One region of the Arthrobacter sp. 1088 genome, then DNA from elsewhere that is predicted to be linked to it. Evidence: riboswitches for the same ligand, from Rfam matches in the RefSeq annotation. Region 1 holds a riboswitch; the other holds the start of a gene.
What was found. Region 1 has a riboswitch for cyclic di-AMP ahead of J2Y41_RS18935 (LysM peptidoglycan-binding domain-containing protein). Riboswitches for the same ligand answer to the same signal wherever they lie in the genome.
Positions count from the first base shown of each region.

Region 2: another riboswitch for cyclic di-AMP. It lies ahead of J2Y41_RS22280 (hypothetical protein); the one in region 1 lies ahead of J2Y41_RS18935 (LysM peptidoglycan-binding domain-containing protein).

Region 1 covers NZ_JAVDSM010000013.1:11,579-17,370, reverse strand. The annotation lists gene J2Y41_RS18940 (hypothetical protein) at 637-2,361, shown strand; cyclic di-AMP (ydaO/yuaA leader) riboswitch at 2,928-3,113, shown strand; gene J2Y41_RS18935 (LysM peptidoglycan-binding domain-containing protein) at 3,125-3,928, shown strand; gene J2Y41_RS18930 (hypothetical protein) at 4,100-4,351, shown strand; gene J2Y41_RS18925 (hypothetical protein) at 4,392-4,610, opposite strand; gene J2Y41_RS18920 (DNA-binding protein) at 5,089-5,736, opposite strand.
Region 2 covers NZ_JAVDSM010000022.1:1,239-7,030, forward strand. The annotation lists gene J2Y41_RS22265 (winged helix-turn-helix domain-containing protein) at 1-486, opposite strand, end outside; gene J2Y41_RS22270 (response regulator transcription factor) at 1,153-1,893, shown strand; gene J2Y41_RS22275 (HAMP domain-containing sensor histidine kinase) at 1,897-3,390, shown strand; cyclic di-AMP (ydaO/yuaA leader) riboswitch at 3,500-3,684, shown strand; gene J2Y41_RS22280 (hypothetical protein) at 3,688-4,494, shown strand; gene J2Y41_RS22285 (MerR family transcriptional regulator) at 4,697-5,455, shown strand; gene J2Y41_RS22290 (pyridoxal-dependent decarboxylase) at 5,466-5,792, opposite strand, start outside.

The DNA of each region.
Region 1 (5,792 bases):
TTGCACTTACGGGAATCTTCGATCGCAGGCGGCATGATTGTCGATGGGATCACGGCGGCTATAAACCGGCAGGGGAGTTCTTTCCTGATCAGGAGATCATCTCTGACAATCTGACTATGAGCTGGCGCGACGCTTGCACGTGCGGTTGGCAGGGAGAGCTCTGGCCAAGAGTTGCGTCAGCTTCAGAGGCTGACATTGCTACGCCTCAGGAATACGTGTAGGTGACGGTGTTTGGCAAGCGGACCTCGAACGCGCAACGGGGGACCTGTGGGCCCGGGAGCTCGTCGTCAATCTCTAGTGGCAAGCCGAGCGTCTTTCTCTAAGTGAATCCCGTCCCTCCGCCGTAAGCGTGTCTCAATGAGGGGGATCTCATGGAGGCTACCCATGCCAAATAGTGCCGTACAAGCGCCGCCACCCGCCGCTGAAAGTCACACCTTTCGCGTTTTTCAGAAGCCGTCTGCATTACCAAGCAAAGGGTCGTTTTGGCGGTGTCCATGATCATCCTGACCATCACGTTCTCGCACTCCTGGGGTCGAAGAGAGTGTCACGGATAATTTCTCGCTTCCCGCCCTGCTGGCCGTTCTATCGGTCGGGTTCCTCGCCATCTTTATCGGATATCGAAGGGACCGCCAGCAGATGCTCATCCATGCCGAAGACGAGGAGCTTGCTACTTGGCCTCTGCCGTGGCTTCACATGGTCAGGAAGTTAATCGAACAACGACTGCAGGCACGCTTCATGCCGCCAGGCAATGCCACCCGCATGCGGCTCGAGGGCCGGGTCCTGCATATATCGGAACTCATCGCGGTTCGTGAAGGTCCGCTCGAAGGGACGATCCTTGCCCACATCCTTGCCCACTTGGATCCTGACGGGAGCGGCCTGATTCCAGGAGGCGAGGATCTGCCAGATGCGGAATCCGGCAGCCTCAACGAAATCCGCTGGGCACCGGGGGCCTGGGAAGGAATCCTCACCCACGGCTTCGGCATCAGCTCCGACGAGGAAACCGCTGCCGCCATGTCCGGGCTCATAAGCCGGAACATCCTCAGGGGTTTCCGGGCCGAGGACTTCGACGCCCTCTACGGGCTGGCCCGGTCTAAGGAATTCATCTTTTCCTATATCGACGTCCTCAGCACAGTGAGCTCGTCCCACGCGCTATCCGGGGCAGGCATCCGGCAGCTCGGCCGGCGCCTCGTACGTGAAGGACAGCACAGGGAGCCGGTCAAGCTGGGCATCGCTCTCCTCGGCCTCATCGGCGACAACGCTGACCGCGAGCTGCTTCTGACCCTTGGACGACACGAGGAGTTCACCCTCTACTGTGCGATTGCGATCTCCAATGTTGAACCGCCGGATTCCAGGGATAAGGTGCTCCTCTCTATGGCGAAGAGTGTGGAAGGCTGGGGCCGTGTTCACGCGGTAGAACGGCTCGAAGGATCAACCAACCCTGAGGTGCAGGAAAGGATGCTCAGTGACGGATACCGCAATATCGTCGGTAGTGAGTACACCGCTTACATCGTCGCTACCACAGGGAAACCAGCAGAGGCCCTTGCCAACCCGGATGTCACCCTTCATCTTCTCGATGCCGCCGCCGAAATTCTCGGCGCACTCTCGAATGACGCTGGCCCGCCGGTCCAAAGAATGGACGACTACCTTGAGGGCCCACTAGCACTGGAGCGCTTTATCACTCATGTTGAGCAACACGGCCCCAGGCTTTCCCACTTCACGGCGACAGAAGACATAGCCGTGTTTCTCCGCCGGGAGCAAAACTGGGAGGCCGGCAAGGACTCCCGCTGGACAATATCGATCCGCGAAGAATTTGCCTCCCGCTGCGAACGCATCAATCAACACCCAGGATGGGCCGCCCTCGCCGAAAAGGGACTCATATCGGCGAACAACACCGAGTTCTACAAAGCTGAAAGGATCGCCCGCGCCCTGGGCCTGGACACCTATCCAGCCCACTGGCGCCGTGTCCAGTCCTATCCCTGTGACAGCAGCTGGTTCGCACTCTTGCAGGAAGTCGACGAGCACCGCCTCCCCGCGGTCCTGGCCTACGCCCGGCAGTCCCTTCCCCTCGGGGAACTCGGATCCGGCCCCGACGATAAAGACGCGCAAAGTGACCGGTTTCGTGCACACCACGCTCTCGACACGATCGTCACCGGACTCGCGAAGTTCCCTGGAGAGGGATGGGACCTGGTCGAGACGTGCTTGCGCAGCCCCGTCATCCGCAACCGGAACATGGCCATCAACACTCTCGAAGCGTGGACACCCACCCACTGGGGACCCAATGTTCTTACCGCATTATTGCGGGCACATGCTGCGGAACCCGACGACAAGCTACGCCAACGACTCGACAGCCTCATCAAGTGACCGAAGTTGAACGCAAACCCAACAAACCGTCGTTTAAGACTCGCCCAAATAAAATCCCCACATGGCTGTCCTGCCGTCACTATTGACCCCGGACCGGGTTGAGCGAAGGAGCGGGACCAACACCTTCGGTATCCCCATTACCGCCCGCTCCCGCTGGCAGCAGGTCCGATTGAGCTCGCCTTGTTAGCCGGGGGCGTGGTATGGCTGCAACCTACCCGACCCACACCCATCCGCCATTTTCACACCCCGAATCCGACGAGCGGAAGCAACAGGAAGGCCTTTTCGTTAACCCGTCCCGGCGTGCGGCGACGTTCTCACACAGCAGGGAGGGAGTGCGATCCTTGTTTCGGGACGGCCCATGAACCATACGGGCCTAGGACATTAGCAACCACCCAATCACATGACAACGAGGTAGCAGCGAGAGGAAGATCAGTCTTCTCATCGGCATTCTCCGTCACCGCCTCCCGTTCGAAGCGTACCGCCCCCTTGCATTGGGGCCGTCATGAATGGCGGTTGTACTGATTAAGTAGATTGTCTTGGCTTCAGCCGGGGCATCCCGGTCAGCATGCCGAGCCCTGCCACTGACCGGAATCCACCGTATTTGAGGTTGGCAGGGACGGGGGAACCACATTCATCACGGCCCTTATCACAGGACCTTGGGGTTAAGCCGATCGCTGCGCATGGCGCGGAAACGTGATTGGCCGGGTATTTCCAATCCGAACCCGACAGCTCACCCCGCAGGCATTGGAAAGGCAGCCCCACCATGTCAAAGAAGTCCACTACCGCCCGTCATCGTGCGACTCCTGGCCATTCAATCGTGCTTGAAGGATTGTCCGTCACCGCCCGAACCCAGGCGCGGGCGCTGGGACGGCCGGCACTGGTAGCAGTTGCCGCCTCTGGTCTTGTTTTCAGCATGGGGGCACCAGCCCACGCCGGAGTTCACGGCCCGGAAATCCCGGGGTCAAACGGTGCTCTTCAGGCGCAGGCCAGTGCTCCGTCTGTCCTGTCGGCATCGGACAGCGGGCGAGTTTACACGGTAGTTTCCGGCGATACGCTTGGGCGCATCGCGGCAGCGTATGGCGTCAGCCTGGATGGTGTCCTCGCCGCTAACGGTCTGAGCATCTCTTCGATCATCTTCCCCGGTGACCAGCTCCGGATCCCCGCGACCGGGTCCACGGCCGCACCCGCAAGGGCATCGGTTACGGCGACCACGAGCGGCGGAACCTTGTTGGTCTCAGCCTCCACGCCGGTGGCTTCAAGCTCCATTGGTTCCGCCCTCCTTGCCTCCGCCTATTCCCAGCTCGGTGTACAGCAGGATTGCACCGCAATGGTGGAAAAGGCGCTTCGTTCCGTCGGTAAGAGCGTCGGCGACCTGGCCCCAACACAGTTCTTCCAGTACGGGACCGTTGTGGGCACACCAGCGCCCGGTGACTTGGTCATCACCCCCGGACATGTCGGCATCTACGCCGGCAACGGGCAGGTTGTCAGTGGCGGTGTCAACGGCTACCAGACCGCCGTGCACTCCATCAGCTGGCTTCCAGGCGCATCGTTCGTACGCGTCGCCTAGGTCGAGCACCCCATACTGCGGAACTGGAACGTACGAGATCCCTTACGTTCCAGTTCCGCCGCCGCGGCTGAAAACTGACCCACCGGCATCCTGGCGGCGGCACCCGCTGAATATGACACCCTCATTCAGGACCACCTTGAACTCGGAAATCAGCAAAATAGGGAAGAGAACATGACGTCTACAACCGACACCACAGAGATTGAGTCTCAACGGAGACTTGGTCGGACATACAAGAAAGCCTCAATCATTCTGGGCGTCATGGGCCTGTTCATCCTCGGAGTTCCCTTGGGCATCACTGCCTTCATTTATTCCCGCAAAGCGGAGACCCATGGCGTCAAAGCCACCACTGGGGTCGTCCTGGCGATACTTGACATCGTCAGCGCGATACTGGTTTTGATGGTGTTCAAGCCATTCAACGTCTAGGCGGACGGCGGCGCGCACACCGTTGACTTCATCAGAGTGTTTATCGCAAGGGATGGAAGGCAGTGATGAAGTTGAGAGTGGAGCTGTTCGCGAGGATCCGTCGGGACGCCAGGGTGGCTGGCATGTCGATTCGCGCCCTCGCAAAGAGGTACGGGGTTGCAAGGAGAGCTGTCCGGCAGACATCGGCCGCTGAGGAGCCTCCTGAGCGGAAGCCGCCGGCGCGCCAAGCCCCGAGGTTGGGGCCCTTGAAGCCAGCCATCGATGCGATGTTGCTCGCTGATCCTGATGCTCCGCGGAAACAACAACGCCATACCGCGCAACGGGTCTTTGACTGTCTGGTGGGATGAACACTCGGCGGTCATCTCGTATTCAGCGGTCCGACAATACGTCAGTGCCTGCGGGGGCCTCGATAGCGGTTGAGTCCGGGGACGGCCCCGTGGAAGCCTTCGTGCCTCAGGAACACGCGCTTGGGGCGGAAGCGGAGGTTGATTTCGGGGGATGTGTGGGTTGATCTGGACGACGTCCGGACCCGGTGTCATTTTTTCGCTTTCCGGCTCAGCCGCTCTGGAAGATCCGTTCACCGGATTTACCCGACCTGCGCCCAAGAGGCGTTCCTGGAAGGCCGGGCCGCGCCAATTTTCCGGGGTTTTCCCAGTTCCTTAGCGCTTTCGCGTCACGTTGCCGGCGCCACTGAAAAGCCACACCATCACGCCCGCACCTCTGATTGTCTCGCTCGATCAGTTCTCTTGGTCGTTCACTGCAGGGATGCCCTCATGAGCGGCCGACAATTCTGCTTGCAGCCTTCTTGCTTGGTTTTCTGCGTTCTCGCGGCGGTGTTGCTCACGGTCGCGTTCGGCGATGAGCCGGTCCCGTTCGGCCTCGATAGCCTCCAGTCGGGCTTCGGCCTTATCGGCCCGGGACCGTTCCGCCGCCAGGGCCTCACGTGCTGCGTCCGCCGCGGCCGCTGCCTGTTCCCGACCGGTCACGGTTTCACGGCGGGCTTCGTCGCGCTCGGTCTCGGCGTTCTCGATCTCCTCAGCCACGGCGTCCCGTTCGGCCTCGGCTTGGGCGACCTTGGCCAGCCAGCCGGCGCGGGACTGGTCAAACTCGGCCCGGGCCATCGTGAACGCTTCACGCCACAACGCCGTGAACCGGGTCTGCACCGCGGCAGGCGGCTCAGGCACTGCCCGGGCCTGGGACTCCCGCTCGTTCCAGTCCCTGGCGGCCTCCGCCGCCACGGTCATCCGCACACCGGATCTTGCCCGGACGGCGCGGGCCGTCACTGCCTCGCCCTCGGCGGCTAGCGCCTCGGCAGCATCCGAGGCCCGACGCTGGGGATCCTGCTGTTCTGAAACTTCCTGCCCGGCGACCCGCTCGCTGCTCACTACTGCCCCTCTCATTGACTCCCACCAGATTACCACATCGGAAACAGTAGAAACTA
Region 2 (5,792 bases), on a different contig from region 1:
CGTGGGGTCACCGAAGGTGGAACGTACGACGTCGAGCGCGGAGCCGGGTGCCCCGGCGGGTGCGACGGCGACTGCAGCGTAGCTCTCAGCGCCGGTGACCAGGGACTGGGCGTAGGCCCGGATTTCCTGGGCGAGCTTGGCAATGGAGGTTCCAGCCGCTGCTGCAGTTTCTTCGTCAATGCCCATGTAGAGCACGAAGCCGCGGGCCACGTTGTCGTTGGCAACGGGACGGAGGCGGTCAGACTGCGCAATGACGGGAGTAGGCGCCGTCATGGGTGCTGGCTCATTGGTTGGAACTGCCCGCAACTGGCCGTAGGAGTTGGGGTTGTAGCCCTGGGGCACGTAGCCGGGAGCCTGCTGGCCGTTGCCCTGGGTGGCGGGGGCGTAGCCGGGGCGGTTGCCGAAGCCGGGGCGGAGGCCTGCGTTGGAAGCGGCCTTGTTGGCGTTTCGGACGGAGATGTGGACGTAACCGGATGCAACTGACATGGAGTGATTACCTCAAAAGTGAATAGCCGTCATCGCGGCTTCGAATGCTGGTTGTCCCCGCAATGAGTTTGGGGAAGGGCGCCCAACGCTGGGCTAGGGGGCGAATGCCTGAAACTTCTTCGGGGTGGAAAGTTAGGCTTGCATTCGACAACAGCGGGTCTCGTCGCCAGCGGGTGTGCTGGACCAGATTGCTGCGGCTGCAGGTGCTGTTGAGTTCTTGTTCACATTGGAAGTGTGCAACGTAACAATGGCAACACGCAAGTAACAAAGCGTGAAACCGTCCACATTTTGAGACAAGAGGGTCTATTGTGCCGCAGATCACAATTCCTCCGTCGCGGAAAATGAACGTCATTTCATTCGGTCTCGGTGAGAAATATTCGGCTTATCATGAATTTTCTTCGGCAGATGGTGCATGATGACCTCCCTGATTCCCATGAGGGGCAAAAGGACGGAATCTCAAGATCTGAAACACTTGCTGTCCAATCGCAACCTGCTCCAAGCTCGAATTTTTCCCTCAAAATCTGCTACAAGCCGTAGAAGGCGAGTATTCACTGCCGCACTCCCGCAACGCCTACCAATGAACTCCCACGTGGCTAGTGTTGACCTCACAGCATCCTCACAGGACCGGCAAAGCTTCGGCAAACCAGCAGAATGGAGAGTTGTCACATGGCATCCCCGCACTCCATGACGAACAACCTTCCCCAGCTTTCCCACCCGGACGGCTCCCCCATCCGAGCCTTGGTGGTGGACGACGAACCGAGTCTCGCTGAGCTCATGAGCATGGGCCTCCGCATGGCAGGCTGGTCCGTAGCGGTGGCAGCCGACGGACCGGAAGCTGTGAAGCTTGCCAAGGACTTCCGCCCCGACGTGCTGGTGCTGGACGTGATGCTTCCAGGATTCGACGGCGTCGAGGTCCTCAACCGGATCCGCGCCTTCGCGCCGGAAGTGCCCGCACTGTTCCTCACGGCCAAGGACGCTGTCCAGGACCGCATCGTTGGCCTGGCCGCCGGCGGGGACGACTACGTCACCAAGCCCTTCAGCATGGAGGAGGTTCTCCTGCGACTGCACCGTCTCGTACAACGCTCGGGCGTTGCGGCCATGGATACAGCGGAACTGGTGGTGGGTGATCTCACCCTCAACGTGGACACACGGGAGGTTTCGCGCGCCGGCGAGGACATCCAGCTCACGGCAACCCAGTTTGAGCTGCTTCGTTATCTCATGGAGAACCCCAAACGCGTGGTCAGCAAGGCACAGATCCTGGACCGCGTCTGGGACTATGACTTCGGCGGGCAGGCCAACATCGTGGAACTGTACATTTCCTACCTGCGCAAGAAAATCGAAGCCAACCACCCGCCAATGATCCACACCATCCGTGGCGCTGGCTACGTCATCAAGCCTGCGGACTGAATCTTGTCCACCTCTTCCGGAGTAGCCCGTAAGACCCAGCGGAACTGGCTCAATCCCTCCACCTGGCATCTGCGCACGCGGTTGGTCCTGGTGGCGATGGCATTGCTGGTGGCGATTTGCGGTGCAGTTGGAGTGGTTAGTTACGCCTCCATGGACATGTACTTCAACAAACAGCTCGACAAGCAGTTGGAGCAGGCGTCAGGCCGCGCGAATGACTTCGGCAGACCGCCGTCGAACTTTCCCTCCAGCGGTCGGCCGGATCCCCTTGAGGCCCGTGGCCAAGGCGCCGGGACACTTAACGCGAGGATCGATGGTTCCACGGTCATCAACTCGGGCTTCCTCAACGCAAACGGTCGCCGCGTCGCGCTCTCGGCAGAAGACAAGCAGGTCCTGCTATCGCTCCCCCGCGACAACCGGCCCGTAGACCGTTCATTGTCCAACGGCGACTACCGGCTGGTAGCAGTTGAGACCAACTACGGCGATGTTATTGCGACAGGCCTGCCGTTGGCTGACAAGCAAAATGCCGAGGCCTCGCTGGTATGGACCATGGTGTTTGTTTCGCTTGGCGGCCTGGTGCTGATCGGCCTCGCCGGCACCGTCATCATCCGACGGACCATGCGCCCGCTGGAGCAACTCTCCGAGGTTGCAACGAAAGTATCGCGCCTTCCCCTCGACGCCGGTGAGGTGGCACTCGCGGTGCGCGTACCGCCGTCGGCCGCTCATCCTGGAACTGAAGTGGGCAGCGTGGGCCACGCTTTGAACCAAATGCTCAACAACGTTTCCAGGGCCCTGGAAGCGCGTCAGGAGAGCGAAACCAAGGTCCGGCAGTTCGTTGCCGATGCCTCCCACGAACTTCGGACACCGCTGACCGCCATCCGTGGATACACCGAGCTGCTTCGTATGACGGAGAACTTCACGGAGGACGGCAGGAAGTCGCTGGCGCGGGTCCAGAGCCAGTCGGAACGGATGACCACGCTTGTGGAGGACCTGTTGTTGTTGGCGCGCCTGGATGAAGGCCAGCCGTTGAAGGTCACGGATGTGGACCTGACGCAGCTGGTGATCGAGACAGTCAGCGACGAAAAGGTGATGGCACCGGACCACATCTGGAAGCTACAACTCCCTGACGAGCCCATTACGGTGCGCGGGGACGCAACCCAGCTGCATCAGGTGCTGGCCAATCTGCTGTCCAACGCCCGCAAGCACACCGATCCCGGTACCACGGTGGTCACAGGCGTCATGCTTTCCGCCGACGGTAGCGCGGTGGTCACCGTCACGGACAACGGGCCTGGTATTCCGACTGCTTTCCAGGGGCGAATCTTCTCGCGTTTTGCCCGGGCTGACGCGGCGAGATCGGGGTCGGAAGGGACCTCCGGATTGGGCTTGTCAATCGTCGAATCCATCGTCCAGGCGCATGGCGGCAGTGTGGAAGTAACGTCCCAGCCGGGACGCACGGAGTTCACTCTCCGACTCCCCGCAGCTTTGAACGAACGCATATAACGAATCAGGCAACATGACTCGCCGTGAACGTGATCTCTGTTACCCAAATGTGACTTAAGCCGAAACCTCCTGTACCTTCGAAAGGGTGGGTCGCCCCTAACTGGCCCACACCCGGGATGCGCCGAGCTCTGCCACTTCCCGGAGTTCCGTTCTCATTCGAGGCAGAGACGGGGGACCCAGAGTCTCCGGGCACAGTACTTTCCTTGCCCTTGGGGTGAAGCCGCAGCTACGCGCGCGGCCGGATGACCTCATCCGAACCCGACAGCTAACTCCGCAGGCGCTGAGAGGTAATCACACATGTCTGAATTCAACGATCAGACGCGCCCTTCCGCGCGTCACCGTGACGATCACAACACTCCCCTGACGAAGTCGCAAACCGTTCTGAAGAACGCTGCACGCCGCGGCAAGACCGGGCAACGAATGTCTGTTGTTGCAGGAGTCGTTGCCGCAGCATTGGGCGTCGCATCGCTTGGCCAGGCCGCAAACGCCGCATTCAATCTCCCCGAAACGAGCCGGGCGTCCGAGACGCAGGCTACCGCCCAGGCCAGCAACAAAACAGCTGAAATCTCAGCGTCCTTGGATGCTGCTGCCAAGAAGGGCGCTGCAGACAGGGCCGCTGCAGACCAGGCAGCTGCCGCACAAGCCGCTGCCGAAAAGGCCGCGGCCGAGAAAGCCGCCGCCGACCAGGCAGCTGCCGCACAGGCCGCCGCCGAAAAGGCTGCCGCTGATGCAGCCGCCAAGCAGGCTGCCGATGCCGCCGCTGCTGCAGCCGCAGCCGCCACTCCCAAGGCCGTGGACGATCCCGCCGCTGCCAAGGCATACGCCGCCAGCATCCTCGCCAACTACGGCTGGGGTCCGGGTGAAATGACTGCCCTGAACACACTGTGGGAGAAGGAATCCAACTGGCGGACCACCGCGACCAACACCTCCAGTGGTGCCTACGGAATCGTGCAGTCATTGCCCGCTTCGAAGATGGCAACCGCAGGCGATGACTGGCTGACCAACTACCAGACCCAGATCAAGTGGGGCCTGAACTACATCAAGGAACGCTACGGCTCCCCCTCGGCGGCCCTTGCCTTCCACTTGGCCAACAACTGGTACTAAGCCAACTCAATAAGCAGGCTTGAGCCCACCCCAGCGGGCTCAAACCATGCAAGGCCCGATTGCCGCCCCGCTTTCCGCCGTTCGCAGAAGTGATCTACTGATGCGCCCGGGCGGGAGGCGGGGCGGTTTTCGCGTTAAATGTGCCTTCCGGGTTTCACACCCACTTGCACCTGACGTTGCGTCAGGACTTAGCGTTGTGCCCATGACGGGAACAACAGGATCCGGGCCGTGGAGCATCGGTGAGCTGGCCACAGCGTGCGGTGTCAGCGTGCGGACGCTCCACCACTACGACGAGATCGGGCTGCTGTCCGCAAGCCAAAGGACATCGTCCGGTCATCGCAGGTATTCGGAGGGCGACCTACGCCGGCTATACCGGATCAGATCGCTTCAGATGCTGGGGCTTCCGCTCGCGGCCATCGGCAAGGCGCTGCAAGCGCCCGAGGATGATCTGGAGTCCCTTCGGGGCCTCCTCCAACAGCAGCTGGTCCATGTGCAGGAGCACGCCCGGCAACTCCAAGCGCTCCAAAACCGTTTGGGCGAGCTGTTGTCACGCATGGACAGACACGCCATGCCCACCCCTGAACAATTCATGTCAACGTTGGAGATGATTACCGTGCTCGAAAACAACTTCACAGCCGAACAACGCCAGCAACTCGCGGACAAGCGGGAAGAACTCGGCGCAGAAAAAGTCGAAGCTGCCAAGCAGAAGTGGGCTGCCCTCGTGGAAGAAGGACTGGCGCACGTCCAAGCCGAGAGGCCCGTCACGGACCCCTCGGTCCAGGAATGGGTGCGCTCATGGGACGGCATCGGTTCCATGTTCCACTCCAGTGAGGACACCAAAGCTGCAGCACGTGCAACCTGGCAGGAAAACAGCCAGGCCATCAGCGCGGGACTGCCGTGGACCGCTGAGCAGTTGGGCGGGCTGATGGCATACCTGGAGAAGGCGCGCTCGGCCTTGTAACAGGACGCCTCTATGCTTCCGGTTCGGCCTCTGCCGCACCTCGAACGGCTGCTATGGAGGCAGCTACGTCACCTGCGTCCGTGGACCAGTTGCTTACCGAAATCCGGAGGATATCGCGTCCGCGCCACGAGGAACCGGACATCCACACAATGCCTTCGGCCATGAGCCGTTGAGTAACCCGGCGTGTGCGGTCATCACTGCCGAAGACGACCGAGACTTGCGTGAAAACTACATCGTTGAGAATTTCCACGCCCGGGATACCAGCGAGGCCTTCCGCCAACGCGCGGGCGTTTGCTGCAAGCCTGTCCACCATGGCAATGACTCCGGACCGGCCCAA